DNA from 4 places in the Streptomyces sp. GD-15H genome. Region 2 is predicted to be linked to each of the others. Evidence: riboswitches for the same ligand, from Rfam matches in the RefSeq annotation. Region 2 holds a riboswitch; each other region holds the start of a gene.
The links. Region 2 has a riboswitch for cyclic di-AMP ahead of WJ438_RS05305 (peptidoglycan DD-metalloendopeptidase family protein). Riboswitches for the same ligand answer to the same signal wherever they lie in the genome.
Positions count from the first base shown of each region.

Region 1: another riboswitch for cyclic di-AMP. It lies ahead of WJ438_RS34645 (C40 family peptidase); the one in region 2 lies ahead of WJ438_RS05305 (peptidoglycan DD-metalloendopeptidase family protein).
Region 3: another riboswitch for cyclic di-AMP. It lies ahead of WJ438_RS21490 (M23 family metallopeptidase); the one in region 2 lies ahead of WJ438_RS05305 (peptidoglycan DD-metalloendopeptidase family protein).
Region 4: another riboswitch for cyclic di-AMP. It lies ahead of WJ438_RS17430 (transglycosylase SLT domain-containing protein); the one in region 2 lies ahead of WJ438_RS05305 (peptidoglycan DD-metalloendopeptidase family protein).

Region 1 covers NZ_CP149447.1:7,332,904-7,340,254, reverse strand. Annotated here, with positions in the region: gene WJ438_RS34655 (ATP-dependent Clp protease proteolytic subunit) at 1-357, shown strand, start outside; gene WJ438_RS34650 (hypothetical protein) at 365-673, shown strand; cyclic di-AMP (ydaO/yuaA leader) riboswitch at 1,005-1,213, shown strand; gene WJ438_RS34645 (C40 family peptidase) at 1,217-1,690, shown strand; gene WJ438_RS34640 (ATP-binding protein) at 1,811-2,269, opposite strand; gene WJ438_RS34635 (helix-turn-helix domain-containing protein) at 2,482-3,342, shown strand; gene WJ438_RS34630 (DUF397 domain-containing protein) at 3,352-3,576, shown strand; gene WJ438_RS34625 (8-amino-7-oxononanoate synthase) at 3,664-4,791, opposite strand; gene bioB (biotin synthase BioB) at 4,938-6,182, shown strand; gene WJ438_RS34615 (adenosylmethionine--8-amino-7-oxononanoate transaminase) at 6,175-7,351, shown strand, end outside.
Region 2 covers NZ_CP149447.1:1,067,611-1,074,961, reverse strand. Annotated here, with positions in the region: gene dxs (1-deoxy-D-xylulose-5-phosphate synthase) at 1-640, shown strand, start outside; partial or broken gene WJ438_RS05325 (aspartate aminotransferase family protein) at 637-2,051, shown strand; gene WJ438_RS05320 (helix-turn-helix domain-containing protein) at 2,161-2,784, shown strand; gene WJ438_RS05315 (DUF6126 family protein) at 2,781-2,903, shown strand; gene WJ438_RS05310 (tyrosine-protein phosphatase) at 2,954-3,751, opposite strand; cyclic di-AMP (ydaO/yuaA leader) riboswitch at 4,220-4,384, shown strand; gene WJ438_RS05305 (peptidoglycan DD-metalloendopeptidase family protein) at 4,388-5,374, shown strand; gene WJ438_RS05300 (SGNH/GDSL hydrolase family protein) at 5,607-6,392, shown strand; gene WJ438_RS05295 (MBL fold metallo-hydrolase) at 6,584-7,351, shown strand, end outside.
Region 3 covers NZ_CP149447.1:4,548,493-4,555,843, reverse strand. Annotated here, with positions in the region: gene lhgO (L-2-hydroxyglutarate oxidase) at 1-849, shown strand, start outside; partial or broken gene trmB (tRNA (guanosine(46)-N7)-methyltransferase TrmB) at 926-1,787, shown strand; gene WJ438_RS21495 (PrsW family intramembrane metalloprotease) at 1,840-3,201, shown strand; gene WJ438_RS21490 (M23 family metallopeptidase) at 3,266-4,300, opposite strand; cyclic di-AMP (ydaO/yuaA leader) riboswitch at 4,312-4,468, opposite strand; tRNA gene WJ438_RS21485 (tRNA-Met) at 4,783-4,856, opposite strand; gene WJ438_RS21480 (dihydrofolate reductase family protein) at 4,922-6,055, opposite strand; gene WJ438_RS21475 (cation:proton antiporter) at 6,387-7,351, shown strand, end outside.
Region 4 covers NZ_CP149447.1:3,736,763-3,744,113, forward strand. Annotated here, with positions in the region: gene WJ438_RS17425 (polyprenyl synthetase family protein) at 187-1,197, opposite strand; cyclic di-AMP (ydaO/yuaA leader) riboswitch at 1,811-1,974, shown strand; gene WJ438_RS17430 (transglycosylase SLT domain-containing protein) at 1,987-2,478, shown strand; gene WJ438_RS17435 (HAD family hydrolase) at 2,517-3,383, opposite strand; gene WJ438_RS17440 (GNAT family N-acetyltransferase) at 3,703-4,773, shown strand; gene WJ438_RS17445 (glycosyltransferase) at 4,815-6,140, shown strand; gene WJ438_RS17450 (polysaccharide deacetylase family protein) at 6,137-6,949, shown strand; gene WJ438_RS17455 (glycosyl hydrolase) at 7,022-7,351, opposite strand, start outside.

The sequences.
Region 1 (7,351 bases), 6.3 Mb from region 2:
GTGGAGACGGTCTGCCTGGGCCAGGCGGCCGGGACAGCCGCGCTGCTGCTGGCCGCCGGGACGCCGGGCAAGCGGTACGTCCTGCCCGGGGCGCGGCTGGTGCTCCGTCAGCCCGCTCTGACGGAGCCGGTGGAGGGTCAGGCGAGCGACCTGGCGGTCCAGGCCGAGGAGCTGACGCGCGTTCGGGCCCGGATCGAGGAGATGCTGGTCCGGCACACCCACCGCACTCCGGAGCAGGCACGGTCGGACATCGAACGGGACACGGTCCTCGACGCCCGGGCGGCGGTGGACTACGGCCTCGCGGACCGGATCATGACCGGCCGCAAGGGCCGGCAGCCCACCCCCGGCAGGAGGTGAGTCGCCGATGCTGCCACCCGAGCTGCCGCCGCTGCCCGCGCTGACCCGCGCCGAGGCCGAGTTGATCGACCGTTACCTCGAGGCCGTCGACCTGCTCGGCCGGATCAACCCGGCTCGCGACGGCGACACCTACCGGGGACTGCGTGCCGCGCAGGCGCTGGTCGGCAGGGCCGTCGCCCTGCGCGACGCGCTGGCCCTGATGCACGGGCGCGGCGAGACCGAACTGCACGCCGCCACCCTGGCCCGTGCGTTGCGGGTGCTGGACGGCGAGCGGCGCACGGCCCGCGTCACCCTGCCACCGGGCTCCGGCAGTTGACGCCCGTACCGGTCCGGGCGGGGCGTGCGCCGGCGCACGTCCGCACCGGAGTTGAAACGGACCAAAAGGCTTACCCCCAAGCGGCGTAGACGCACGACTTCTTTTCGGGCCGCCAAGGTTGCGCACCGCGCGCGCCCCGTTTCGAAACCAAGTATTCCGATGCTGGTCCGGGGCTCCTCGGCACTCTGGACGACAGCCCGGACACAGCGCTGCCCACCCGAACGGATGAGTGGTGAGTAACAACACAAACCACCGGCTCCAGTGGGATTTCGGGCCAACCGTTGCCAAGATCGCTGACTGACGACAAGCCCCCGCCGCCGCGGCGGGGCGATCCGGGCGGACGCCGAGTCCTGCCGCCGCCCGGATGACCGGTCGACAGGAGTGGATCGGCAGGAGTGGAGGACCCGAGCACAACGGGTCGCCGGAGCGGGGATTCCCGTCCCGAGCTGCCCTTGGGGTGAAGCCGCACGTGTGCGGCCGGGCAACTTCGCCAGCCCGAATCCGACAGGTCATCCTTCACAGGCGGCTGACGAAGGGTTGCGCATGACCGCGCTCAATCGTGTCCCGTCTCTCATGGCCCGGGCCGGCACGGCCTCGGCCCTCACCCTCGCCGCCGTGGGCGGCTCGATCGTTGTTCCCGGTGCCGCCTCGGAGGCGACGGCCGCGAGTTCGGCCGTCAAGGCTCTCAACGTCGCGGCGTCCAAGAAGGGGGCGCCCTACCGGTGGGGCGCCACCGGACCGTCCCGCTTCGACTGCTCCGGCCTGACCCTCTACTCGTACAAGAAGGCGGGCAAGCAACTGCCACGCACCGCCGCCCAGCAGTACAACAAGACACGCCAGATCTCGGCCACCCACCGCAAGGTGGGCGATCTGGTGTTCTTCCACTCGGGCCGGAACATCTACCACGTCGGCATCTACGCGGGTCAGGGCAAGATCTGGCACGCCCCGAAGACCGGGGACGTGGTACGCCTGCAGAAGATCTGGACCCGCAGCGTCATGTACGGCCGGGTCAGTTGATCCGCGGGGGCGGCGGCACTTCCCCTGCCGCCGCCCCGCCACCCCGTCGGACAGCCACCGAAGCGGCTGAGGCTGCACCGCTCCGCCGTGCTGTTCCGCTGCGGTCCTCCGCCGTGGCCCCTACGGCTCCTGCTGCCCCGCCGGCGTGACCCGCTCGGCCGGGACGGTCCACGGGAGCACGACGGAGATGGTCTTGCCGCCCTCCCTGGTGGGGCGGACCCTCATCCTGCCCCCGCATTCCGCGGTCAGCCAGCGGATGATGACCAGCCCCCGGCCGTTGTCCTGCTGGACCGCGGCGGGAAGCCACTTGGGGAACCTCGGATGACTGTCGGTGACTCCGACGCGCAACCGCTCGTCGTGGTCGAGGGCGATGTCCACCGTGAACGTGGGTGACTGCCCGAAGGTGTGCTGCACGGCGTTGGTGGCCAGTTCGGACACGATCAGCCGGATGGTGTCGGAGACTTCCGTGTCCGCCGGCATGCCCCACTCCGCCAGCGTGCCCACCACATGGGCGCGCGCGGCGGAAACCGAGGCTGGATCGCTCGGCAGAGTGATGGATGCTTCCAGATGGTCTGCCATGGCGACGTCGTCCCTTTCCCCCGGGCCCGCAGTCCGACACGGAGCGGCCGATTCGAGTACGGTCCCGCACTGGTACTTCGTCGCCAGACTGCCATCCGCACAGGGCGTGGGCGACGATACGGCCAAGATATGCATATATCTGTCGCTCAAAGCGGTGAACTCTGCGACGAGAGACCGTATTCGGGTGGCTCGTAGGGAGTAAGGGGGAAACCATGCAGCACGGTCCCGCGGTGCGCCGCCGGAAACTGGGCGCCGAACTGCGCTCGCTGCGCACGTCGGCGGGGTTCACGAGTGGTGAGGCGGCCCGGCTGGTGGGCTGGCACCAGTCGAAGGTGAGTCGGATCGAGACGGGCACGAGCGGGGTGAAACCGGCCGATGTGCGGTTACTGCTCGACGCCTACGGCCTGACCGATCGCCAGTTGCGAGAGCTGCTGCTGGTGCTGGCGGGATCCGACGACAGCGGCGGACGGCATCACTGGTGGCACGCGTACCGGGGGGTACTGCCGCCCACCTACCGGGACTTCATCAGCCTGGAGTCCCAGGCCAGTGCGATGCGCACGCTGGAGACCACGGTGGTTCCCGGGCTGTTGCAGACACCCGAGTACGCGCGGGCGGTGACCGAGGCCGCGCTGGAGGGTGCCTCGGAGGAGCGGCTGGACACGCTGGTGGAAGTGCGGCTGGCCCGGCAGGACGTGCTGCGGGCGGAGCCGCCCCTGGAGCTGACCGCCGTCCTGGACGAGGCGGTGCTGCGCCGGGAGGTCGGCGGTCCCGGCGTGATGACCCGGCAGCTGAACCGGCTCGTGGAGGCGGCACGCCTCCCTCAAGTGCGGCTCCAGGTCCTGCCGTTCACGGCCGGGGCGCACATCGGCGTCACCGGGCCTTTCGTAATCTTCTCATTTTCGCGCACTTCTGATCTGGACGTTGTAGTTCTCGACCACTTGACGAGTAGCCTCTATCTCGAGCGGAAAGAAGACCTCCGGGTGTACTCGGAGGCTTTCCACGCCCTTTCGATCCACGCCCTTTCGCCCGAGGACTCGTTGGATTTCATCGCCGGGACAGCTGCCGGCGTGTGAGGAGGCACGATGTTCGCACCGCCTCGGACCCTTCCCTCAAGCACCGATCTGCACGGTGTGCGGTGGCTGCGCAGCAGCTACAGCACGGGCGCGAACAACTGCGTCGAGACGGCCCGGCCGGCCACCGGCCCGGGTGCCGGGCTGCTCGCCGTGCGCGATTCCAAGGACCCGGCCGGACCCGCGCTGCTCATCTCCCCCGCGAGCTGGGCGGAGTTCGTGGCCGCGCTCCGCTGACCGGCAGCACCACCGACCCGCCCATCCGTCCGGCACCACCGACCGAACCATCCGTGGTCGAGCGACCCACGGCCGTGCCCCGCCGACTCATGGCCGCGTCTCGTCGACCACCTGTACAGCGCGTTCGATCTCGGCCCCGGACAGGTCCGCGCGGGCGGTCAGTCTGAGCCGTGAGATGCCGTCGGGCACGGAAGGAGGACGGAAGCAGCCCACGGACAGGCCGGCCGCCCGGCAGTCGGCCGCCCATCGCACGGCCTGCTCCGGGGACGGGGCACGCACGGAGACGACCGCGGCGTCGGGACGTACCGCTCGAAGACCCGCGGTCGTCAGCCGTCCGTGCAGTTCGCGCGCCACCTCGCCCGCCCGTGCGGCACGCCCGGGTTCCCGGCGCAGCAGCCGGAGCGCCGACAGTGCGGCGCCGGCGGCCGCGGGGGCGAGGCCCGTGTCGAAGATGAACGTCCGGGCCACGTTGACCAGATGTTCGACGACCCGCGCCGGGCCGAGCACCGCCCCGCCCTGGCTGCCGAGCGACTTGGACAGCGTGACCGTCGCGACGACGTCGTCGGCGCCGGCGAGTCCGGCCGCGTGCGGGGCGCCGCGCCCTCCGTCGCCGAGCACCCCGAGGCCGTGGGCGTCGTCGAGCACCAGTCCCGCGCCGTGCTCCCGGCACGCCTCGGCCAGCGCGGTGAGCGGGGCGGCGTCCCCGTCGACCGAGAAGACCGTGTCGGACACCACGACGGCCGGTCCGTCGTGCCCGTCCAGCGCCTTGCGCACGGCGTCCGGGTCGCCGTGCGCCGCGATCCGCGTCCCGCCGCGGGCCAGTCGGCAGCCGTCGATCAGCGAGGCGTGGTTGCCCGCGTCGGACACGATCAGCGAACCGTGCGGGGCCAGCGCGGTGACGGCGGCGAGGTTGGCCGCGTAGCCGGAGGAGAAGACGAGGGCCGCCTCGAAGCCGCAGAAGTCCGCCAGTTCGCTTTCCAGCGCGGTGTGCAGTTCGGTGGTGCCGGTGACGAGCCGGGACCCGGTCGCCCCGCCGCCCCAGGTCCGCGCGGCCCGTGCCGCGCCCTCGGTGACCTCCGGATGGCGGGCCAGACCCAGGTAGTCGTTGCTCGCCAGATCGAGGAGCGGCGCGTCGGCGGCCCGTGGGCGCAGGGTCCGTACGAGTCCGGCCCGGCGCCGCAGCTCCGCCTGTTCGCCGATCCACCCGAACGCCATCGGTCCTCCGGTGCTTTTGTAGGCAATGCACAGACCTTAGCGGGACCACCTGCGGACCATCGTGTGGCCATGCCCACACCCGGAAGCGCCTCTGTTGTACGAACCCTCCTTGGCCACGGCGGCCGAATAGGACAGGATCGGCTCTCATGGACCTGCTGAACACGCTGGTGGACAAGGGGCTTCGGCGCGAGACGCCGACCCGTGAGGAAGCGCTGGCCGTCCTCGGGACGTCCGACGACGACCTGCTCGACGTGGTGGCCGCGGCCGGGAAGGTGCGGCGGCACTGGTTCGGCCGACGGGTGAAACTCAACTATCTGGTCAACCTCAAGTCGGGCCTGTGCCCGGAGGACTGCTCCTACTGTTCCCAGCGGCTCGGTTCCAAGGCCGACATCCTCAAGTACACCTGGCTCAAGCCCGAGCAGGCCTCGGAGGCGGCCGCGGCCGGGCTGGCGGGCGGCGCCAAGCGGGTGTGCCTGGTGGCCAGCGGCCGGGGTCCGACCGACCGTGACGTGGACCGGGTCTCCGACACCATCAAGGCGATCAAGGAGGGCAACGAGGGCGTCGAGGTGTGCGCCTGCCTCGGTCTGCTTTCCGACGGCCAGGCGGAGCGGCTGCGCGAGGCGGGGGCGGACGCCTACAACCACAACCTCAACACCTCCGAGGCCACCTACGGGGACATCACCACGACGCACACGTACGCCGACCGGGTGGACACCGTGCACAAGGCGCACGCGGCCGGCCTGTCCGCCTGCTCCGGGCTGATCGCCGGCATGGGTGAGAGCGACACGGATCTGGTCGACGTGGTGTTCTCGCTGCGCGAACTGGACCCCGACTCGGTGCCGGTGAACTTCCTGATCCCGTTCGAGGGCACACCGCTCGCCGAGGAGTGGAACCTCACCCCACAGCGGTGCCTCAGGATCCTGGCGATGGTGCGGTTCGTGTGCCCGGACGTCGAGGTGCGGATCGCGGGCGGCCGGGAGGTGCACCTGCGCACGATGCAGCCGCTCGCGCTGCACCTGGCCAACTCGATCTTCCTCGGCGACTACCTCACCAGCGAGGGCCAGGCGGGACGGGCCGACCTGGAGATGATCGCGGACGCCGGGTTCGAGGTGGAGGGCACCGACCAGGTGACCCTGCCCGGGCACCGGGTGGGCGGGTGCGGGTCGCACGACGACGGCGGGGTCTGCGGTACGGCACCCTCGGGTGCGGGAGCTTGCGCGGAGGCGTCGTCCTCCGGCGGGTGTGCGGGTGCGGAGGCGTCCTCGGGTGCGGAGACGGTCGCGGGTGCGGAGACGGTCGCAGAGGCGGCCGGCCGGGCCGACGGGCCGCGTACCGATCTCGTCGCGGTCCGCCGCCGGGGTGCCGGAACGGATCTCGCTCCCAATGCCTGAGCGGTCCGTCCCCGAGCTGCTCGAGCTGGACCGGCGGCACGTCTGGCATCCGTACGGGCCCATGCCGGGGCGCGGGGAGCCGCTGGTCGTGGAGTCGGCGAGCGGGGTGCGGCTCAGGCTCGCCAACGGTTCGGGCGAACTGGTCGACGGGATGGCGTCCTGGTGGTCGGCGATCCACGGCTTCAACCACCCGGTGCTGAACGAGGCCGCCCGTGAGCAGCTCGCGCGGATGAGTCATGTGATGTTCGGCGGCCTCACGCACGAGCCCGCCGTCCGGCTGGCGAAGCTCCTTGTCGACATGTCGCCCGACGGACTGGAGCATGTCTTCCTCGCCGACTCCGGCTCGGTGTCCGTCGAGGTCGCCATCAAGATGTGCCTGCAGTACTGGCGTTCGCTCGGGCGGCCCGAGAAGCGGCGGCTGCTGACCTGGCGGGGCGGCTACCACGGCGACACCTGGCAGCCGATGTCGGTCTGCGATCCCGAGGGCGGGATGCACGAGCTGTGGGCCGGGGTCCTGCCGAAGCAGGTGTTCGCCGAGGCCCCGCCCGCGGAGTACGAGGAGGCGTACGCCGGCCGTCTGCGGGATCTGATCGGACGGCATGCCGGGGAACTGGCCGCGGTGATCGTGGAGCCGGTGGTGCAGGGCGCGGGCGGGATGCGCTTCCACTCCCCCGCGTATCTGCGGGTGCTGCGCGAGGCGTGCGACGCGCACGACGTGCTGCTGGTGTTCGACGAGATCGCGACCGGGTTCGGGCGCACGGGCGCGTTGTTCGCGGCCGGGCACGCGGCGGTGACACCGGACGTGATGTGCGTGGGCAAGGCGCTGACCGGTGGCTATCTGACCATGGCGGCGACGCTGTGCACCGCGCGGGTGGCCGACGGCATCTCGCGCGGCGAGGTACCGGTGCTGGCCCACGGTCCGACCTTCATGGGCAATCCGCTGGCCGCGGCCGTGGCCTGCGCCTCGATCGAGCTGCTGCTCGGACAGGACTGGCTCGCGGAGGTCAAGCGCATCGAGTCGGGCTTGCGAGACGGGCTGAGGCCGGCGGCGGACCTGCCGGGCGTCCGTGACGTGCGGGTTCTCGGCGCCATCGGCGTCGTCCAGCTCGACCACGCCGTGGACATGGAGGCGGCCACGCGGGCCGCGGTGCGCGAGGGTGTGTGGTTGC
Region 2 (7,351 bases):
GCCCTCGCACAACGGCATGTGGGACCTCTCGGTGCTCCAGGTCGTCCCCGGCCTGCGCATCGCCGCACCACGCGACGCGGACCAGCTGCGCGCCCAGTTGCGGGAGGCGGTCGCCGTCGACGACGCGCCGACGCTGCTGCGGTTCCCCAAGGAGCCCGTGGGCCCGGCGGTCCCGGCGCTCGACCGGGTCGGCGGCATGGACGTGCTGCATCGCGCCGGCGATCCCGAGGTACTGCTGGTGGCGGTCGGCGTGATGGCGTCCGTCTGCCTCCAGGCCGCCGAGCTGCTCGAAGCCCGTGGCGTCCGCTGCACCGTGGTCGACCCCCGTTGGGTCAAGCCCGTCGACCCGGCGCTGGTCGGGCTGGCCGCCGCGCACCGGCTCGTGGCCGTCGTCGAGGACAACAGCCGCGCGGCGGGTGCGGGCTCGGCCGTGGCACTGGCGCTGGGTGATGCCGATGTCGACGTACCGGTACGGCGGTTCGGTATCCCGGAGCAGTTCCTCGCGCACGCCAAACGCGGCGAGGTGCTGGCCGACATCGGCCTGACGCCCGTCGAGATCGCCGGCCGGATCAGCGCGAGTCCGACCGTCAGGGACGAGTTGTCGAAACAGCCGCAGGACCGACAGGAGCCACCGCTATGACCATCGCGGAGTCCGCGCCGGAGCCGTCGCGGGCCGGGGAGTTCGACCTCGGCGCGCTGCTGGCCGAGCGCGGAGCCGAGCGCTACGAGCTGCACACCCGGTACCTCAACCACCAGCTCCCGCGCATGCTGCACACCATCGGCTTCGACAAGGTCTACGAACGAGCCGAGGGCGCCCATTTCTGGGACGCGGACGGCAATGACCACCTGGACATGCTCGCCGGATTCGGGGTGATGGGCCTGGGGCGCCACCACCCCGTGGTCCGCAAGGCACTGCACGACGTCCTCGATGCCTCGCTCGCCGACCTCACCCGTTTCGACTGCCAGCCGCTGCCCGGTCTGCTGGCCGAGCAACTGCTCGCGCACAGCCCCCATCTGGACCGGGTGTTCTTCGGCAACAGCGGAACGGAGGCGGTCGAGGGCGCGCTGAAGTTCGCCCGCTACGTGACGGGCAGACCGCGTGTCCTGTACTGCGCGCACGCCTTTCACGGACTGACCACCGGCTCCCTGTCCGTCAACGGCGAGTCCGGCTTCCGCGACGGCTTCGCCCCGCTGCTGCCCGACACGGCCGTACCGCTCGGTGATCTCGACGCGCTGGAGCGGGAGCTGCGGAAGGGGGACGTCGCCGCGCTGATCGTCGAGCCGATCCAGGGCAAGGGCGTGCACGAGGCCCCGCCCGGCTATCTGCGCGCCGCGCAGGAGTTGCTGCACCGGCACAAGGCGCTGCTGATCGCCGACGAGGTGCAGACCGGCCTGGGGCGGACCGGCGACTTCTACGCCTACCAGCACGAGGAGGGGGTCGAGCCGGACCTGGTGTGCGTGGCCAAGGCGCTCTCCGGCGGTTATGTGCCGGTGGGGGCCACGCTCGGCAAGGACTGGATCTTCCGCAAGGTCTACTCGTCGATGGACCGGTTGCTGGTCCACTCGGCCAGTTTGGGGCAAACGCCCAGGCGATGGCCGCGGGTCTCGCGGTCCTGTCGGTCATGGAGAACGAGCACATCGTCGCGCACGTCCGGGCCACCGGTGAGCTGCTGCGGTCCCGGCTCGCGGCACTGACCGAGAAGTACGAGCTGCTGGCCGACGTCCGCGGCCGGGGCCTGATGATCGGCATCGAGTTCGGCCGGCCGCGGTCGCTCAGGCTGCGCGGCCGCTGGGCCGCGCTGCAGGCCGCACGCAAGGGACTCTTCGCGCAGATGGTGGTGGTCCCGCTGCTGCGGCGGCACAGGATCCTCACCCAGGTCTCCGGCGACCACATGGAGGTGATCAAACTGATCCCGCCGTTGATCATCGACGAGCGGGACGTGGACCGGTTCGTGGACGCCTTCACGGCGGTGATGGACGACGCCCATGACGGCGGTCTGGTGTGGGAGTTCGGCAGGACCCTGGTGAAACAGGCGGTCGCCAACCGGTGAGACACTGGTCCCGTCCGGCCGTGATGCCTGCCGGGCCGTGACACCCGGCCCGTTTTGCCCATGAGGCAAGAAATTTGCCCCGCGGGCAATAATGCTGCTGAATAGGGTCATGAGCACCCCCGAGGCCGAGCAGGCGGCCGAACCGGCCGCCGCGCTTCCCGCGGTCGCGCCGCACCTGCGCGCGCTGCGCCGCCGGGCAGGCCTGACCCTGGAGGCCGCGGCCCGCGACGCGGGGCTGTCGCCCGCCCATCTCTCCCGGCTGGAGACCGGGCAGCGTCAGCCCTCGCTGCCCATGCTGCTCTCCCTGGCCCGGATCTACGGTACGACCGTCTCGGAACTGCTCGGCGAGACGACCGCCGACCATGACACGGTGCTGCGCGCCGCCGACGTGGAACCGACCGTCGCGGGCGGCTGGACGTACCGGCAGGCCGGCTCCCCCGGGCGCGGGATGCAGGCCCTGCGGGTCGAGGTGCCCCACGGCTCCCAGGGCGGCATCGTGCGGGTCCACCCCGGTGAGGAATGGCTGTACGTCCTCAAGGGGCGGCTGCTGCTGCGACTCGGGGACGCGCTGCACCGGCTGGCCCCGGGCGACAGCGCGCACTTCGACTCGCTGACCCCGCACCGTATCGCCGCTCAGGACCCCGACGGGGTCGAGCTGCTCTTCGTCCATACCCTGTTGCAGAGCCCCACGGCCACCCTGTGCCTGGGCCCCACCCATGGAGATGTGTCATGAAAGACCTGGAGGAGAAGTTCCCTCGCGCCCTGTGGGTGAGGCTGTTCGTCTACGTCGTGGTGGGGCACCTCTTCGCGGGCTTCATCTACCTGCTGTTCGAGCTGGGCGCGAAGCAGTAGCCCTCAGCCGGGCAGTGCCCCAGTGAGGCACTGCCCGGTCGAGCAGTGCCTCAGTCGAGCAGACGCTCGCGCAGTCGCTCCCGGCTCTCGGGGGTGAGCCCGAGAGCCGTCTCGAGATAGGGGTCCACGCCGCCCCAGGTCTCCTCGATGGTCTCCAGGGCGGCCGACAGGTATTCGGCGCGGGCGTCGAACAGGGGGTCGAGCAGCTCCATGACCTCGGGGGAGTAGGCCGAGGCGGGGCTGCCGCTGCGGCGCACCTTGTAGCGGCGGTGCTTGGCGTTGGACTTGAGGTAGTCGTCGAAGATCGCGTCCCGTTCCACGCCCAGGGCGAGCAGCGTCACCGCCACCGACACGCCCGCGCGGTCCTTACCCGCCGCGCAGTGCATCAGCGCGGGGACGCCGTCCTCGGTGAGTGAGCGCAGCACCTGGGAGTGCTCGGCGGTGCGTTCCCTGACGGTCATGCGGTACGAGGCGATCATCCGGTCCGCCCCCTTGCCGTCGGCGAGGAGCGAGCGCAGCTGGTCCAGGTCGCCGTCGCGGACCATCTTCCAGAACCGGGCGCCGCCGGCCGGGTCGCTCAGCGGCAGGTTCACATTGCGCACACCCGGCAGTTCGATGTCCTGCCCGTCCAGCTTCTGGTCGGCCGTGTTGCGGAAGTCGAAGACGGTGTGCAGTCCCAGGGAGGACAGGAAGGCGGCGTCCGACGCGGTGGCGTGGGCGAGATGACCGCTGCGGAACAACACTCCGTGCCGCACCCGGCGGCCGTCCACGGTCGGCAGTCCGCCCACATCGCGGAAGTTCCGCACTCCGGTCAGCTCGGGTTCGGTCGACGGGATGTGTTGCGTCACGGGGGCCCCTCTCCCACTCGCCGCCGCCGGCGCGGCGGCGCCGGCGGGTGTCACCCGACGATACGACATGCCTGTCAGGGGCAATGAGTTGTCCGTGGATCGGCCGGCGCGGACCTTCCGAACCCACCGTCCGGCCGGAGCGGGACGCCCGCGATCCCCCAATTAAGGGCATTCTGTCCGTTTAGCGGATTTCGCCAGAACATGCCCAGATGTGAGGGGAAATGGGGAAGGCGTGGTGAGCATCGTCATATCGGTGACGATGTGTTGTCATCATGCTCACGTAATTCCGGCGTTTCGCAGGGGAATTCGGGGGGCGCGGGAAATCCGGGACGACTCTGGGTGACGGTGTTCAGGTAAATGGATCACGGAAAAGCGCCTTCGCTCGGAACCTCTCGCTTGTCCCTTTGCGTCGTGGTCGCCTACGTTCGCCATCGATCCGGACGGACGCCTAATCCTGCCGCCGCCCGGAGCCCGCACACACTGACCCGTGTACGGCAGGAGCGGGGGACCCACAGGTACGACTGCCTGTTCCGGTCTCCGGAACAGGCTTGGGGTTAAGCCGCGTTTCGACGCGGCCGGGCATCTCCAGTCCGAACCCGACAGCTCACCTCGTAGGCGCCGGAGAGGAAATTCGTCATGCCCGCAAAGGGTAAGCACCGCCTTCCCAGCGCTTCGCGCCTCACCCGTTCCATCGCCGTCGCCGGCGCCGGTGGCGCCGCGCTCGCCCTGCCGCTTCTCGGCGCCACCGGCGCGAACGCCGCCACTCCGCAGGCGGCCCCGGAAAAGGCCGTCCAGTCGTTCTCCGTCACCGACAAGAAGGCTGACGGAAAGAAGGCCGACAGCGGCAAGAACGGCGACACCCGCACGTACATAGTCAAGGGCGGCGACTACCTGGCGAAGATCGCCGAGTCCGAGAACGTCGACGGCGGCTGGAAGCAGCTCTACGCCGACAACCGTGAGGCCGTGGGTGACGACCCGTCACTCATCCACCCCGGCCTGAAGCTCTCGGTCGACGGCAAGGCCGCGACGAGCGCGCCGAAGAAGTCCAGCCCTTCCGGTTCCACTGCTCCGTCCGCCCCGTCCTCCGCGTCGAAGTCGTCGGCCGGGCAGCCCGCCGAGAAGTCCGCGCCGAAGGCCGCTTCGGTGGCCTCGAAGCAGTCCGCTCCGAAGGCCTCCTCCGGCGCCACGACCGCGAAGCAGGTCGCGAACACCTCCGGTTACAGCTCGCCGGTGCCCGGCAGCGGCCTCGGCACCGCCTACAAGGTGGCCGGCAGCATGTGGTCCAGCGGCTACCACACCGGTGTCGACTTCGCCATTCCGACCGGCACTTCCCTGAAAGCCGTCGGCCCGGGCACCGTCGTCTCCGCGGGCTGGGCCGGTGCGTACGGCAACCAGGTCGTCATCAAGCTCAACGACGGCCACTACGCCCAGTACGCCCACCTGTCCTCGCTGTCCGTCTCGGCCGGCCAGACCGTGAGCGGCGGCCAGCAGGTCGGCCTCTCGGGGTCCACCGGCAACTCGACCGGCCCGCACCTGCACTTCGAGATCCGCACCACGCCGAACTACGGCTCGGACGTGGACCCGGTCGCCTACCTCGGTTCGAAGGGCGTCTCCCTCGGCTGACCCCCGCGACAGCCTGCCTGACACACCGCCGAAGGCCGGACCCCGATCCCCGGGTCCGGCCTTCGGCGTGTTTCGCCCCTCAACGTCTTTGCCGACTATTCCGGAATGAGGCACTGCTTCGGGAGTGGCTTATCTCACCGTACGTCAATCCCTTCCTACGGTCGCGTAGGTCACATTCGAAGGTGAATCATGTCCCTTCGTGGCAGACGATTCGAAGAGTGACAGCAATTCAGTGATCGGGTCGTACGTGGCGGTGGGGGACAGCTTCACCGAGGGCGTCGGCGACCCCGGCCCGGACGGGGCGTTCGTCGGCTGGGCCGACCGGTTCGCCGTACTTCTCGCCGACCGCCGTCCCGAAGGCGACTTCCAGTACACGAATCTCGCGGTGCGCGGAAAACTGCTCGACCAGATCATGGCCGACCAGGTTCCGCAGGCCGTCGAACTGGCTCCCGCACTGGTCTCGTTCTGTGCGGGTGGCAACGACATCCTCCGCCCCGGCACCGATCCGGACGAGGTGGCCGAGCGCTTCGAGCGGGCCGTCGCCGCGCTCACGGCGGTCTGCGGCACGGTCCTGGTGACGACCGGGTTCGACACCCGTGGAGTGCCGCTGCTCAAGCATCTGCGCGGCAAGATCGCCACCTACAACGGACACGTGCGGGCCGTCGCCGACCGGTACGGCTGCCCGGTGCTCGACCTGTGGTCCCTGAGGAGCGTCCAGGACCGCAGGGCCTGGGACGCCGACCGGCTCCACCTGTCGCCCGAGGGGCACACGCGCGTGGCGCTCCGCGCGGGCCGGACTCTCGGCCTGGAGGTCCCGGCCGACCCGGAGCAGCCCTGGCCCCCGCTGCCGCCGCGCGGCAACCTCGACGTCCGGCGGGACGACGTCCACTGGGCGCGCGAGTACCTGGTGCCGTGGATAGGGCGCCGGTTGCGCGGGGAGTCGTCGGGGGACCACGTGACGGCGAAGGGGACGCTGTCCCCGGACGACATCAAGGTGCGGATCGCCTCGGTGGCGTAACGCCGGGCGGGAACGGCCGCGGCGGGCACGGGAGCGGATGCGGGGGCGGGTGCGGGCACGGACTCCCGCACCCGCGAACCGGAGCCCTCGGGGGCCATCGCCCCGTGCGGCCGGTTCCGTCCCGTCCGACACCGCGGTACCGGGCAGTCCGCACATAATGGGGTTTCTGACCGACTCCGCTGGGAGGCATCGTGGCCGGTTTCCGTTCCCAGAGCTCCGGGCTCCGTGCGCTGCGACCCGCGGCCTTCGGCGCGGACCCGAGTGGTGAGCGCATGGCGCGCATCCGCAGATCCCCGCACTACCGGGACGGGGTGTTCCAGAACCCCGGGGGCCCCACCCGGTCCCGGCCCGCGGGCTCGTCCCGAGACCTGGCGAAGACCTACTTCGACAAGGACACCCGGTACAACCGTGCGCCGCACGGCACCGTACCGGTGCACTCCACCACCCTCGCCGACCTGGCCCGCCCGCCGGCCACCGGGCTGCGCCTCACCTGGATGGGCCACTCCAGCGTGCTCGCGGAGATCGACGGTCAGCGGGTCCTGTTCGACCCCGTGTGGGGAGAGCGCTGCTCCCCTTTCCCCTTCGCCGGGCCCCGACGGCTGCACCCGGTGCCCCTGCCGCTGGCCGCGCTCGGCCCGGTCGACGTCGTGGTGATCTCGCACGACCACTACGACCATCTGGACCTGCCCACCATCAAGGCGCTGGCCGGCACGGACACGCTGTTCGCCGTGCCGCTCGGAGTGGGCGCTCATCTGGAGCACTGGGGCGTGTCCGCCGACCGGCTGCGCGAACTGGACTGGCACGAGGCGGCGCGGATCGGGGGGCTCACCCTCACGGCCACCCCGGCCCGCCATTTCTGCGGCCGGGGGCTGCGCAACACCCAGCACACCCTATGGGCCTCCTGGGTCGTCGCGGGTGCGGAGCACCGTGTGTACCACAGCGGTGACACCGGCTACTTC
Region 3 (7,351 bases), 3.5 Mb from region 2:
CGCGAACTGGGCGCGGCGCAGATCGCCGAGTACGAGCCGGAGATCGAGGGCCTGGCCGCCATCCACGTCGGCACCACCGGCATCTGCGACTTCGCGGCGGTGGCCCGTCACCTGGCGGAGGCGTCCGGAGCGGAGATCCGCTACGGCGCGCGGGTCGTCCGCGTCGACCGCCGCCCGGAGCTGGGCGTCGCGGCCCTGACCGCCGCCGGGGACGTCGTGCGCGGCCGGGTCCTGGTGAACTGCGCCGGGCTGTACTGCGACGAGATCGCCCGCCTCACCGGTGACGATCCCGGCATGCGCATCGTGCCGTTCCGCGGCGAGTACCACGAGCTGGCCCGGCCGGAGCTGGTCCGCGGCCTGGTCTACCCGGTGCCCGACCCGGCGTTCCCGTTCCTCGGCGTCCACCTCACGCGCGGCGTCCACGGCGGCGTCCACGTCGGCCCCAATGCCGTACCGGCGCTGGCCCGAGAGGGCTACGACCGGCGTACGGTCCGCCCGCGCGAGCTGGCCGCCACCCTGGTCTGGCCGGGCTCCCGGCACCTGGCCCGCCGCCACTGGCGGTACGGCACCGGCGAGCTGCACCGCTCCCTGTCCCGGCGGGCCTTCACCGAGGCGGTCCGCCTGCTCCTGCCCGCGGTCCGGGAGGCCGACCTGCTGCCCGCCCCGGCCGGCGTGCGCGCCCAGGCCGTCCTGCGCGACGGCACCCTGGCCGACGACTTCCTGATCCAGGAAACCCCCCGCGCGATCCACGTCCTCAACGCCCCCTCCCCCGCCGCAACCGCGTCCCTGCCCATCGGCCGCGAAATCGCCCACCGCGCACTGAGCGCCCTGGCCGACCCGGCGCGGTGAGGAGCCGGCCGGTCGCTCGCCGCTGCCGACGCGACCGTGAAGTCACCGTGAGGCCCGCCGTAAAATCGAGAGCACTGTGTCTGACTCCTTGAACACCTCCGCAGCCGCGCACGCCGAGCACACGCCCGGTGTGTTCGATCCGCCGTACCCGGGAGAGGGGGGAGCCCCGCTTCCCCGACGGGCCGAAGGCCGATCCCGCCGGGTCGCACTTCGAGCGGCGAATCCGGAGTTTCCAGCCGCGCCGGAGCCGGGTCACCGCCGGGCAGGCGGACGCGCTGCAGCGGCTGTGGCACCGGTGGGGCTTCGACGTCGACGGGAGGCACCGGCTCGACCTCGCCGATTTCTTCGGCAACGACCGCCCCGTCGTCCTCGAGATCGGCTTCGGCATGGGTGAGGCCACCGCGCGCATGGCCGCCGCCGACCCCGGCACCAACATCCTCGCCGTGGACGTCCACACCCCCGGCCAGGGCCATCTGCTCGGCCTCGCCGACCAGCGCGGCCTGGACAACGTGCGCGTCGGCAACGGCGACGCGATCATCCTGCTCCGCGAGATGCTCACCCCCGACTCCCTGAGCGGACTGCGCGTCTTCTTCCCCGACCCCTGGCCCAAGAAGCGGCACCACAAGCGCCGGCTGATCCAGCCCGACTTCCTCACCCTCGCCGCGACCCGCCTGGCACCGGGCGCGGTCGTGCACTGCGCCACCGACTGGGAGTCTTACGCCCAGCAGATGCTCGAGGTGCTGACCGCGCATCCCGCCTTCGAGAACACCCTGGCGGACGGCGGTTTCGCGCCGCGCCCGGAGTTCCGCCCGCTGACCCGTTTCGAGGGACAGGGACTGGAGAAGGGCCATGTGGTGAACGACCTGCTCTTCCGTCGCGTACAGCACGACGACCGGCACAGCGGCCGGCCCACCGGGCAATCCCCCACCGGCGCCTGAGCCCACCTGGCGTACCTGCGGGCAGCGCCCTTCCCTCGTTAGGGTCAATGCCGTGGACACCAGCCGTCCGTACCCGACGCAGCCCAGCGCGGCGGCACACCCCGCCGGGCCGCCCGGTCGAGCCCCGCGGCACGCGCACTGGTGGCAGCGGCCCTGGGTGCGCTGCGGAGCGCTGATCACCCTCCTCGCGCTCTCCGGCCTGGTCATCCTGGGTCTGGTCCGCGAGCAGACCGGCACGGAGGGCTTTCTGGTCGGCCTCGGCCTCGCCGTCCTCCCGGTGCCGCTGCTCATCGCCGCCTTCCGCTGGCTGGACCGCGTCGAACCGGGCCCCTGGCGCAACCTCGCCTTCTCCTTCGCGTGGGGTGCCTGCGCCGCCGCGCTGATGGCGATCGTCGCCAACAGCTTCGCCACGCAGTGGATAGCGGCGGAGACGGCGGACCCGTCCCGCGCCGACACCCTCGGCGCGACCGTCATCGCCCCCGTCGTGGAGGAGTCGGCGAAGGCCGCCGCCGTCCTGCTGGTCTTCCTCTTCCGCAGACGCGATTTCACCGGAATCCTCGACGGCGTGGTGATAGCCGGGGTCACCGCCACCGGCTTCGCCTTCACCGAGAACATCCTCTACCTGGGCAACGCCTTCGGCACCGACCAGCTCACCGGCGGCAGCGGCGTCTCCTCCGTCACCGCGGCGACCTTCTTCGTCCGCGTCGTCATGTCGCCGTTCGCGCACCCGCTCTTCACCGTGCTCACCGGCATCGGCTTCGGCGTCTCCGCGCTCGCCACCGAGCGCCGGCGTCTGTGGCGCGTCCTGCTGCCGCTGGGCGGTCTGCTGCTCGCGATGGGCGTGCACGCGCTGTGGAACGGCTCCTCGGCCCTCGGCGAGTACGGCTTCTTCGCCGTGTACGCGGCGTTCATGGTGCCGTCGTTCTGCCTGCTGACCTGGCTGGTGGTGTGGACGCGGCAGCGCGAGCTGCGGACCGTACGGACGGAACTGCCCGCGTACGTCGTCGCCGGCTGGCTGACCCCGGCCCAGCCGTTCGCGCTCGGCTCGATGCGGGCCCGGCGCCTCGCCCGGCGGTACGCGCGCCGGCACGGGGGCCGGGCGACGGCGCGGGCGGTGGCGCGGTACGAGGCGTACGCGACGTCACTGGCGTTCCTGCGGCACCGGGCACGCCGCGGCCGCGCGGGCACGGACTTCGCGGCACGGGAGGGGGAGCTGCTGCGGGAACTGTGGCGCCGCCGCGACGCGGCCCGCCCGGCCCTGGAGCAGGCGGCCCGCGCCCTCGCGCCTCCCGTGCCGCACTGGCCGGTGTACGGCGCGTACGGCAGGCCCGGCGCCGCGACCCCCGCATATGCCCCGTACCCCGCGCATTCCGCGTACCGGCCGAACCCTCACGCGTACCCGTACCGCCCCTGAAACGTCTGACCGGCAGCCCTGACGTCGGGGGGTCGTCGTCAGGACTGCCGGGGCTGTGATCGTCTCAGACGGTGAGGCCCTTCGACTGCAACCAGGCCAGCGGGTCGATGCCCGAGGCGGAGCCGCCGGGGTGGACCTCCAGGTGGAGGTGGGCGCCGGTGGAGTTGCCGGTGGAGCCGACGCGGCCGATCACATCGCCGGTGGTGACCTGCTGGCCGACGCTGACGCTGATGGAGGACTGGTGGGCGTACCAGATCTCGGTGCCGTCGTCGAGGGTCAGCACGGTCTTGTAGCCGTAGGAGCCGTCCCAGCCTGCGGAGGTGATCGTGCCGGTGTGGACCGCCTTGATCAGCGTGCCCGTGGGGGCGGCGAAGTCCAGGCCGGTGTGCTGGCCGGAGGACCAGTAGGCGCCGGCCTGACCGAAGGTCGAGGAGACGGTGTACGAGGAGGTGGGCAGCGCGTACTGCCGGGCCAGCTCGGCGAGGCGCTCGGCCTCGGCCTTCTTCTTGGCCTCCTCCTCCGCCTTCCGCTTCGCCTCGGCGGCCTTCTCCTCGGCCTCCTTCTTCGCGGCGGCGGCCTTCTCCTCGGCCTCCTTCTCCGCGGCGGCGGCGGCCTCGGCGGCGGCCTTGTCCTCGGCCTGGCTCTGCTGCTGCTCGACCTGGGCCATGATCCGGGCGTGCAGCGCCTCGCCGGCGTCGGAGGTGCCCTGCTCGGTGGTCTCGTCGGCGACCGTGCCGATGCCGCTGAGCGCGGTGGCGGAGCCCTCGGGGGTTTCCTCGTCGGAGATGAGGGAACCAACAGAGGGAAGGTCCGGCATCGAGAGGGAGATCGGCGGCTTGCCGGTCTGGGCGCTGGCCATGCCGCCACCGGCGACGGCGGCTATGACGCCGACGCCCAGGACCGTGGAGCTGCGGGCGAGGCCTCCGCTGCGCTGCTTGCCGACGCGGTGCCGGCCGCGCACGGGGTGGATGGACTCCTCGGTGGGGTTCCACTCCTCGAAGGGGCCTTCGTCGGTGCGGATGCCGCCGTAGCCGAAGGTGTCGCTGTCGTGCTGGCTCGGCATGAAGGGGGCCTCGGGGACAGGCCTGTTCGACGCCACGTGGGCGTACTCCTTTCCTTCCTTCTCGCCTACCGGGTTAGCTGACGGGTTCGGAGCAGGAAGGTCTCCTACGCGCGTCTACCGTCCGTGTCTCCACGGGGCATCCACGCGATTCACCCCAAGATGTTGGTTCCCCGGTTCCCTTGCGGGATTCGGCGCGTGCGCACGGAGCCGACTCGTGTGACGGCTGGGACGACCGCGCTGCGTTATCGAACGTTAATAGAGGTGGGGGCCGGGTTCCAAGCCGTTCCTCTTGATCCTTAACGATTTCCGCACGGACTTAAGCGCCACAACCGGCTAAAAGGGGGCGAGCTGACTCTGCCTCATGCGTCACACTGAACCTGACGGTTTATCAGTTGTTATACGCAATACGATAACCCGATCACCCGGTGTGACAACGGTGCGGGAGCCGGAACGGCGGTGCGGAAGCCGGGAACGACCGAGGGCCGGAACCCTTTCGGATTCCGGCCCTCGGCCTTCAGTAGCGGGGACAGGATTTGAACCTGCGACCTCTGGGTTATGAGCCCAGCGAGCTACCGAGCTGCTCCACCCCGCGTCGTTGTGTCACCAGCATACGGCATCCGCGGGACACTCCGCACACGCCTTACCGCCGCCCCCGCGTCACCGGCCGATCAGATGGCCGTTCGGCGCCTTGGCGGCCTCCTCGTGCTCCGGCAGTACGACGACCAGGGCGCCTCCGTCGGCCAGTACCCCGCTGCCGTCGGCCTCCGCCACGAAGGTGTCCGGCTCCCGCCAGGCGGTGACCACCCGCCGTACCCCCGCGTCCAGGATCAACCGCGCACAGGGCGCCGGACGCGAGGCGCGGCGCGCGCAGGGTTCCAGGCTGGAGTACACGGTGGCGGACGTGAGCCGCGGATCCGTGGGGTCGATCTTGGCGAGGGCGGCCTCCTCGGCGTGCACCACCGGGTCGCCGCCCTCCCGGGAGTGGCCGCGTGCCAGCTCGGTGCCGTCGGCCGCGACCACCACCGCGCCCACGCTGAACGCCGTCTCCGACGGCGGGCACCGGTCCGCCAGTTCACAGGCGAGTGCCAGCCAGTGGTGGTCGGCGGCGACGGGCAGCGGGCCGGTGCCGGGGGCGGTGGGTTCGTAGCGCATGAGGACGACGTCGCCGATCGGGCGGGTCTCCAGCAGCCGCAGCCGCCCGCCCTGGTAGGCGCCGGGACCGAAGAGGCGGGCGGCGTCGGGGTCACCGACGAAGAGCGGGGCGAGGACCAGCTGGAGCTCGTCGGCGAGGCCCTGGGTGAGGAGCTGGGTGTGGATCAGGCCGCCGCCCTCCACCATGAGCCGCCGGACGCCGTACACGTCGTGCAGGTGCGTGAGGAGCCGCCGCCAGTCGAGTGCGGCGCCGAGCGGTACGACGTCGGCGGCGAGGCCGTGCGCGCGGGCGCGCTCGGCGCCCTCGTCGGTGGTGTAGAGGACCTTCTCGCCGCCGGTGTGCCAGAACCGCGCCGCCGGGTCCAGGTCGCCGGAGCCGCTGACGGTGACCTTCAGCGGGTACTCGGACCGGCCCTCGGCGACCCTCGCGGCGCGCCGCTCGGGCGAGTTGACCAACAGGCGGGGGTTGTCGGCGCGGATCGTGCCGGCGCCGACCAGGATCGCGTCCACCGACGCCCGTACCTCGTCGACCCGGTCGAAGTCGGCCGGACCGGACAGCAGCAGCCGCTCGGGGCCGGTGTCGTCGAGGTAGCCGTCGAGGGAGACGGCGGCGGACAGCAGGACGTACGGGTGGGGCATCGACGCGCTCCTGGGGAGGGTGGGGGCTGCGGGGACTTCGGGCCGCTGAACTGGTTCAAGTCTGACAACCGGCTCATACGACGGGCCGGGGCCCTCCATGGGTGTCGTCCTCCACGCGGTTTGGGTGGTGTCACGGATGGTCGTCGCGTGGGGTCGGATGTGAGCGTGAAAAGACGATGACAGACGCGGCGGCCTCCCGGAACCCGGTCCCGGGAGGCACCGGCCGCAGCCCCGCATGGCGAGGAACCCCCATCGACGTGAAGGAGCGGTCCCCACTCGACTCGGTCGATGAGATCACACTCCGTTCCCGTGCTGTGGAAGGTGGTGACCCGTGGGACATGCCGACACACTGCTCGCCATGGGCGGCGCCTTCCTCGCCGCCGCGTTCCTCGCCCGCCTCGGCAGCCGGATCGGGCTGCCGACCATCCCCCTGTTCATGCTCGCCGGCATTCTGCTCGGCCCACACACCCCGGGTCCGGTCCTGGTCGAGGACGCGCACGACTTCGGGATGCTCTCGGCGCTCGGTCTCGTCCTGCTGCTCTTCTACCTCGGCCTGGAGTTCCACCTCGACGACCTGAGACGGGGCGGCCGACGGCTGCTCAGCGCCGGTGGCATCTACCTGCTGCTCAACGTCGGCGCGGGGCTGGGATTCGGGTTCGCCCTCGGCTGGGGAGCACGGGAGGCCCTGGTGCTCGCCGGCGTGCTGGGCATCTCCTCCTCCGCGATCGTCACGAAGATCCTCATCGAGCTGGGCCACATCGGCCGGCCCGAGACCCGTCTCATCCTCGGCGTCACCGTCGTCGAGGACATCTTCCTCGCCCTCTACCTCGCCGCTCTGCAGCCCGTCCTCAGCGACGCCCAGGGCCTCGCGGACACGGCCCTCCAGGCGGTCAAGGCGTTCGGCTTCCTGATGGTGCTCGCCGTCACCGCTCGCTTCGGCAGCCGGCTGTTCGGCCGGCTGTTGGCCGTACGCGACAACGAGCTGCTGGTCATCACCTTCCTCGGCACCGCGATCCTCGTCGCGGGCGTTTCCGAGGTGCTCGGGGTCGTCGACGCCATCGGTGCGTTCATGGTCGGTCTGATCGTGGCCGGCACGCCCTCCGCGCCCCGGATCCGCACGCTGGTGCATCCGCTGCGCGACGCCTTCGCGGCGATCTTCTTCTTCGCCTTCGGGCTGGCCATCGACCCCGGCGACATCGCCTCCGTCGCCGGTCCGGTGTCCGCCGCCGTGGCGCTGACCCTCACCATGAACCTGGCCGCGGGCCTGCTGGTCGCCCGCCTGTACCGCTACGGCGT
Region 4 (7,351 bases), 2.7 Mb from region 2:
CAGTCACACCCTGAGCCGCCATTCTCACCCGAATCGGTGAGGAGTGGTGTCCGTCGTGCTCCATCTGATCAAACCCCGCAGGCGGAAGCGTCAGACCCCGGACTCAACTCCGTGTACTGCTGCGGTATGACACGAGGAGGTGTTTCCTCCCCCGACCAGTAGGGGTCGAGGGAGGGTGGCGGGCGGTCAGCCGGCCCGGTGCACCACCGCGTCGCACAGCTCGGCCAGGGCCGTCTTCACGTCGCACTCCGGCAGCGGCGCCAGCGCCGCGCGCGCCTCCTGCGCATAGCGCACGGTGTCCCGGCGGGCCTGCTCCAGCGCGGGGTGCGCGCGCAGCAGGCGCAGGGCCTCGGCGTGCCGGCCGTCGTCCCTGAGATCGGAGTCCAGCAGCTCGCACAGCGCGATGTCCTCGGGCAGGCCCAGCCGGGCCGCTCGCTCGCGCAGCCGCAGCACGGGCAGCGTCGGAATGCCCTCGCGCAGGTCGGTGCCCGGGGTCTTGCCGGACTCGTGGGAGTCGGAGGCGATGTCCAGCACGTCGTCGGCGAGCTGGAAGGCGATCCCGAGCCGCTCGCCGTACTGGGTCAGCACGTCCACGACCGTGTCGTCCGCGCCGGACATCATGGCGCCGAACCGGCACGAGACGGCGACCAGTGAGCCGGTCTTGCCGCCGAGGACGTCCAGGTAGTGGTCGATCGGATCGCGGCCGTCCTGCGGCCCCGCGGTCTCCAGGATCTGACCGGTGACCAGCCGCTCGAACGCCCCCGCCTGTACCCGTACGGCCTCCGGCCCGAGGTCGGCCAGGATGTGCGAGGCGCGCGCGAAGAGGAAGTCGCCGGTGAGGACCGCGACGGAGTTGCCCCAGCGGGTGTTCGCGCTGGGCACCCCGCGCCGCACACCGGCGTCGTCCATCACGTCGTCGTGGTACAGCGTGGCCAGGTGGGTCAGCTCCACGACCACGGCGGACGGTACGACGCCGGGCGCGTAGGGGTCGCCGAACTGGGCGGCGAGCATCACGAGCAGCGGCCGGAACCGCTTGCCGCCTGCCCGCACCAGGTGCTGGGCGGCACCCGTGATGAAGGGGACCTCACTCTTGGTGGCCTCGAGCAGCCCTTCCTCGACAGCCGTCATCCCGGCCTGGACAGCGGCTTCCAGAGCCTGGTCCCGCACGCTCAGCCCGAATGGCCCGACGACGGTCACGAGGGGTCTCCTGTCTGCTGGTGTCCACTGGCGCTCAGACGTCTTGCGCTGCTTGTCGACAGGTCGCTGACATCACTCGAGTCAGCGTATCCGGTCATGTTTCGATCACCGCCAGCACCCACATTCCCCAAATTCACTTGCGCACGCGTGGACGGCACGTCACGGCGCCCTCCGATACCGGAACACCACCAGATCGTTTCCGACCAGTTGACAGCACAGGACATTCATCGACTTTCCGGACGCGCCTCACGCATGCGCCGGACACGCACCGAGCCGCATCTCGGCACGCAGTCCACCCCGCCCACCCCGGTGCCCGATTTGCCGTATTTGCTATGCAAATTCCTGTTGGCGGCAAATGCGCCCGCGCGGTGCGGCCAGTGAGGTCGGTCACGCGCATCCCGACCCGCACGCGACTCGCACGTGGGGACGTTTCCCCTTCCATCGAGCGCGAGTTGACCGTTGACGCCCGCAAAGGATCAAGCCCCCCAAACAACCCAAGGAAAGATCAACCGGCGTTATCCGTGACGTTCGCACTTGTTCCCGACATGTGCTCTCGCATACGTTCCCGGCCTGTCGGGCGGACGCCGAATCCTGCCGCCGCCCGCACCACCCATCGATCAACTCACTCACGCACGGCAGGAGCGGGGGACCCAGGTAAGCCGCCGGACCGGTTCGCGCCGGGACGGCTCGGGGTGAAGCCATGCCCGCAGGGGCACGGCCGGGCACTCTCCCGCCCGAACCCGACAGCTCACCTCGTAGGCGTAGGAGAGGAACGCATACATGCCCGCCATGCCCGCATCCGGTCAGCGCCGCTTCGGCCGCACCCGCCTCGTCCGCTCCCTCGCCGTCGCCGGCGTCGCCGTGATCGCCCTCCCGGTGTTCGGCGCCACCAGCGCCTCCGCCGCTCCCGCCGCGCCCGCGTCGTCCGCCCCGGCCGCCGCCGGATCCGAGACGGCGTACCCGGACAACCTCGACGGCTGGATCCGCGAGTCGCTGTCGATCATGGCGCAGCACGGCATCCCCGGCAGCTACGACTCCATCCACCGCAACATCCTGCGGGAGTCCTCCGGCAACCCGCAGGCCGTCAACCTGTGGGACTCCAACGCCGTCGCCGGCACCCCGTCGAAGGGCCTGCTGCAGGTCATCGACCCGACCTTCCAGGCGTACCACGTGCCCGGCACGGCCTTCGACCCGTTCGACCCGGTCGCGAACATCACGGCTGCCTGCAACTACGCGGCGGACCGCTACGGCTCGATCGACAACGTCTTCGGCGCCTACTGAGACACCCGGGCGCACCAGGGCACACCCGGCCCGAGGGGTCACCCGCCGGGGCGGAGGGCGGGGCGGCACGTGTGGGGGCGCGTGCCGCCCCGCTCCGCCCCGCCGAACAACCGCTCGAGGACGGCGGCCACGCCGTCGTCCTCGTTCGTCGTGGTGATCTCGTCGGCCACCGCCTTCAGCTCGGGGTGCGCGTTGGCCATGGCGACACCGTGGGCCGCCCAGTCGAACATCGGGATGTCGTTGGGCATGTCGCCGAAGGCGAGGGTCCGTTCCCGACTCAGCCCCAGATGCTCGGCGGCCAGCGCCAGCCCCGTCGCCTTGGTGACACCGCACGGCTGGAGCTCCACCGTGCCCGGTCCCGACATGGTGACCGTGGCCAGCGAACCGACCACCGAACGCGCCGTCGCCGCCAACTCGTCGTCGGTCAGGTAGGGGTGGCGCAACAGCACCTTGCTGATCGGCAGGACCCACAGACCGTCCCGTCGGCCGACCCGCACGGCGGGCAGCGTCGGGTGCGGCATCCGATAGCCCGGCTCGATCAGGGTGAGTCCGTCGGCCCCGTCCTGGTCGACCGCGGCGTACACCTCCCCCACCTCTGCCTCGATCTTGCCGAGCGCGGTCTCCGCCAGTTCCCGGTCCAGCGTGACGGAGTGGAGCAGCCGGTTCGCGCCGGCGTCGTACACCTGCGAGCCCTGTCCGCACACCGCGAGTCCCGTGCTCCCCAGCTCGTCCAGGAGCGGCCGCACTCTGGGCACCGGGCGGCCCGTCACCACGAGATGCCGGGCACCGGCCCGCGTCACCAGTGCGAGTGCGGCGAGGGACCGGTCGGAAAGAGAGTCGTCGCCGCGCAGCAGCGTCCCGTCCAGGTCGGTGGCGATGAGTGAATAAGCGGTGGGTGCGGCCATGATCAGAGAATACGGACACCACGCCTGCCCGACTCACCCTCACCCGGAACACCTCCGTCCGCACACCCCCGGCCCTTATCCTGCGCCCCCACCGCCGGACCATCGCCGCGCGACCGCTGTCCCACCACCGTGCGACCGCCTCGTCACGGCCGCGCGCCCGGCCGCTTCCGTCATCACCGGGTACGGGCCTGTCAAAGGCCTCTGCACCACTTGGCAACAACATGGTCCGCCACCTACCGTCCCGGTGGTCCCGGGCGGTACCTTCCAAGTGTCCGGGGGGACTTGATCGGGGGGTCAGGTGAGCAGTGGACGCACACGTGTGCTGAGGCTCGAGGAGCTCGGGGAGGGGGAGCGGAAACGCTGGCGTGAGCTGCGCGCCGCGACGGACGCACCCCGCAGCCCTTTCATGGAACCGGAGTTCGCCACCGCCGTGTCCCGGGTGCGGCCGCAGGCCCGGGTGGCGGTCCTGTACGAGGGGGCGTCCGCCGAACCGGTCGGCTTCCTGCCGTACGAGCGGGGCGCGTGGGGGCAGGGCCGGGCGGTCGGGCTCGGGGTATCGGACTGTCAGGGCGCCGTCCTGCGTCCGGGCCTCGTCCTGGAGACCGGTGAACTGCTGCGCGACTGCTCGGTGTCGAGCTTCGCCTTCGACAACTTGGAGGCGGACCAAGCCCTGTTCGTCCCGCACGCGGCCGAGGAGCACGCCACCTATGTCATCGACGTGGAGAAGGGTTACGAGACCTACGAGTCCGTACTGCGCACCCGGTCGCCGAAGTTCCTGAAGACAACGCTGACCAAGGAGCGCAGACTCGGCCGCCAGGCCGGACCCGTGCGGTTCGTCTTCGACGAACGCGAACCGGCCGCGCTGCGCGCTCTCATCGGGTGGAAGTCGGCCCAGTACCGCAGGACCGGGCGCCGCGACCGGTTCGCACAGGAATGGATCACACGGCTCGTGGGCCGCCTGGCCGGGACCCGGGCCCCGGAGTGCACGGGCACACTGTCCGTCCTGTACACCGGGGACCGCCCCGTCGCCGCGCACTTCGGCCTGCGCTCGGCCTCGGTCCTGGCCTGCTGGTTCCCGGCGTACGACCCGGAGTTCGCGAAGTACTCGCCGGGGCTCGTGCTGCATCTGCGCATGGCGGAGGCGGCGGCCGGCGAGGGCATCGGCCTGCTCGACATGGGGCGCGGCCCGGCCGAGTACAAGGACTCGCTGAAGACGGGCGAACTCGCCGTCTACGAAGGGGAGGCGATGCGTCCGGGCCTGGGCGCCGCGCTGCACCTGCTGCGCCATGAGCCCGTACGCCGGGCGCACCGCTTCGTCCGCGCCCACCCGCGTCTCGCGTCGCTGGCGTCGCGGACGTTGAAGGGGGCGGGGCGGCTGCGCCGTTCGTGAGGACCGGTCGTGAGAACCGGTCGTGAGGAGGGGGAGGGCTCATGTTACGCACGGCACGTACGCAGGAGGAGATACGGCGGTTCCTGGACATCGGCGCGGTCCAGGTCGCCGAACTGGACCTGAGCGGTGAGGAGACCGCCCTCAGACCCGGTCCGGGCAGCCCACCGGTGACGCACGGAGAGGTGTTCGTACTGGTCAGGCGGAGCGGCCGGCCGGTGGGCGCGCTGCTGGGACGGGTGCCGGAGGGGGCCGATCCGACGACGGTCCTGACGGCGCTCGCACGGCAGGCGCAGGGGCAGGCGCAGGACGTGGAGAGGTCCGTGGCCGCCGGGCCGCCGCCGCCCCACACCTCGGTCGTCGTGGCCACCCGGGAGCGGGCCGGACAGCTTGCCCGCACGCTCGACTCGCTCCTCGCGCAGGACCATCCGCGCTTCGAGGTCGTCGTCGTCGACAACGCGCCCGTGACGGACGAGACGCGTGACCTGGTGGAGCGGAAGTACGGGGAGCGCGTGCGGTACGTGTGCGAGCCGGTCCCCGGGCTCGCGACCGCGCACAACACCGGAGTCGCCGCCGCCCGGGGCGAGGTGATCGCGTTCACCGACGACGACGTCGTCGCCGACCCCCGCTGGCTCACCGAGCTGACCACGCCCTTCGCCACCGACCCCGGACTCGGCTGTGCCACCGGCCTGATCCTGCCCGCCCGGCTCCGCACCCCGGCCCAGGTCCTGCTGGAGAGCCACGGCGGTTTCGCGAAGGGGTTCACGCCGACGACGTACGACCCGGAGGACCCGCCCCGCGACGAGCCGCTGTTCCCCTTCACCGCGGGCCGGTTCGGCTCCGGCGCGAACATGGCGTTCCGTGCGGAGGTGCTGCGCGGAGTCGGCGGCTTCGACTCGGCCACCGGCGCCGGAACGCCGGCCCGGGGCGGCGACGACCTCTACGGGTTCGTCCGGATCCTCGCCCAGGGACACAGGCTCCACTACACGCCCGGCGCGCTGGTGTGGCACCACCACCGGGAGACCTGGGCCGACCTGGAGACCCAGGCGTTCGGCTACGGCGCCGGCCTCACCGCCTACCTCACCGCGATCCTGGTCAACCGGCCCGCGCTGCTGACGGCGTTCCTCGCCCGGGTGCCCCGCGGCCTGACCCACGCCCGCGGCCTGACCGCCGTACGGGACACCGGTGACGGGGGTGAGGGCGGTGGCACTGATGACGGAGGGGCCGCGCCGGGCGACCACGGCACCCGCACGCATCCATGGCCACGTCGCCTCTCACGTCTGCAGCGCAAGGGGATGCTGTACGGCCCGGTCGGCTACCTGCGAGCCCGGCGGGCGACAACGAGCCGAGCCGGGAGGGGCACGAGATGACGACGTCGTCGCGGGGTCCGGCGGCCATCCCCGTGTTCCTCTACCACGCCGTGATGGACGATCCGCCCGACTGGATCGCCGAGTTCACCGTCACGCCCAGGGAGTTCGCGGCCCATCTGGACGCCGTCGTGGACAGCGGCCGCACGCCCGTCACCATCAGCGCTCTCGCCGACCATCTGGCCGGGCGCGCGCCGCTGCCGCCCCGGCCGGTGCTCCTCACCTTCGACGACGGTTTCGCGGACCTGCCCGGCCCCACCGCCGAGGCACTGGCCGAACGCGCCCTGCCCGCCACCGCGTACCTCACCACCGGCGCCCTCACCCCGGCCTGCCGCAGCCTGCTCCCGCCGGCGCCGATGATGACCCTGGGCCGGGTGGCGGAGCTGGAACGTTCCGGCATGGAGATCGGCAGCCACACGGTCAGCCACGCCCAGCTGGACACGCTGACCGCCAGGCAGCTGCGCGCCGAACTGGTGGACTCGAAGGCCGTGTTGGAGGACACCCTCGGTCATCCGGTCCCCCACCTCGCCTACCCGCACGGCTACAACAGCCCTCGGGTGAGGGCCATGGCGTCCCGCGCCGGCTACGAGACGGCGACCGCCGTACGGCACGCGCTCAGCTCGGACCGGGACGAGTGCTACCGCATCGCCCGCCTCATCGTCCGCCGCGGCCACACCGTCGCCGACGTCACCACCTGGCTGGCGGACGGCGGCGCCCGGGTCGCCCCCTACCGCGACGGCCCGAAGACGATCGCCTGGCGCTGGTACCGGCGCGCCCGAGCGGCCCTGCGCGGAACGGAGTTCGCGGGCTGAACGGACCGGGCGGTCGTTCCAGGTTCGCCCCGGCGTTCGCTCCGGCCGCGTCGGGGCGAACGCCCGGTCACGTCATTTCGCCGGCTGGTTCAGGTACGGGTCGGACACCACCTCGCGCAGGCTTTCCCATGCCGCCTCGTCGGCCACGGCCAGATCGCAGTGCGGTCCGGGATCGTGGTGGTTCCACTGGAGCGCGGCCTTGACCCCCTCCAGCCCCTTCAGTACGGGCGGCACCTGCGCGTACCACTCGGCCTGCCGCTCCGGCCGCGAGTCGTCGTCCGCCGAGCCGAACTCGGAGAGCATCAGCGGCTTGCCGGCGGAGATGTTCTCGCGTACCCAGTCGTGCGTGGCCGTCTGGGTCTGCTCGAAGGTCAGCCACTCCGTCTTGTGACAGCGGTAGTA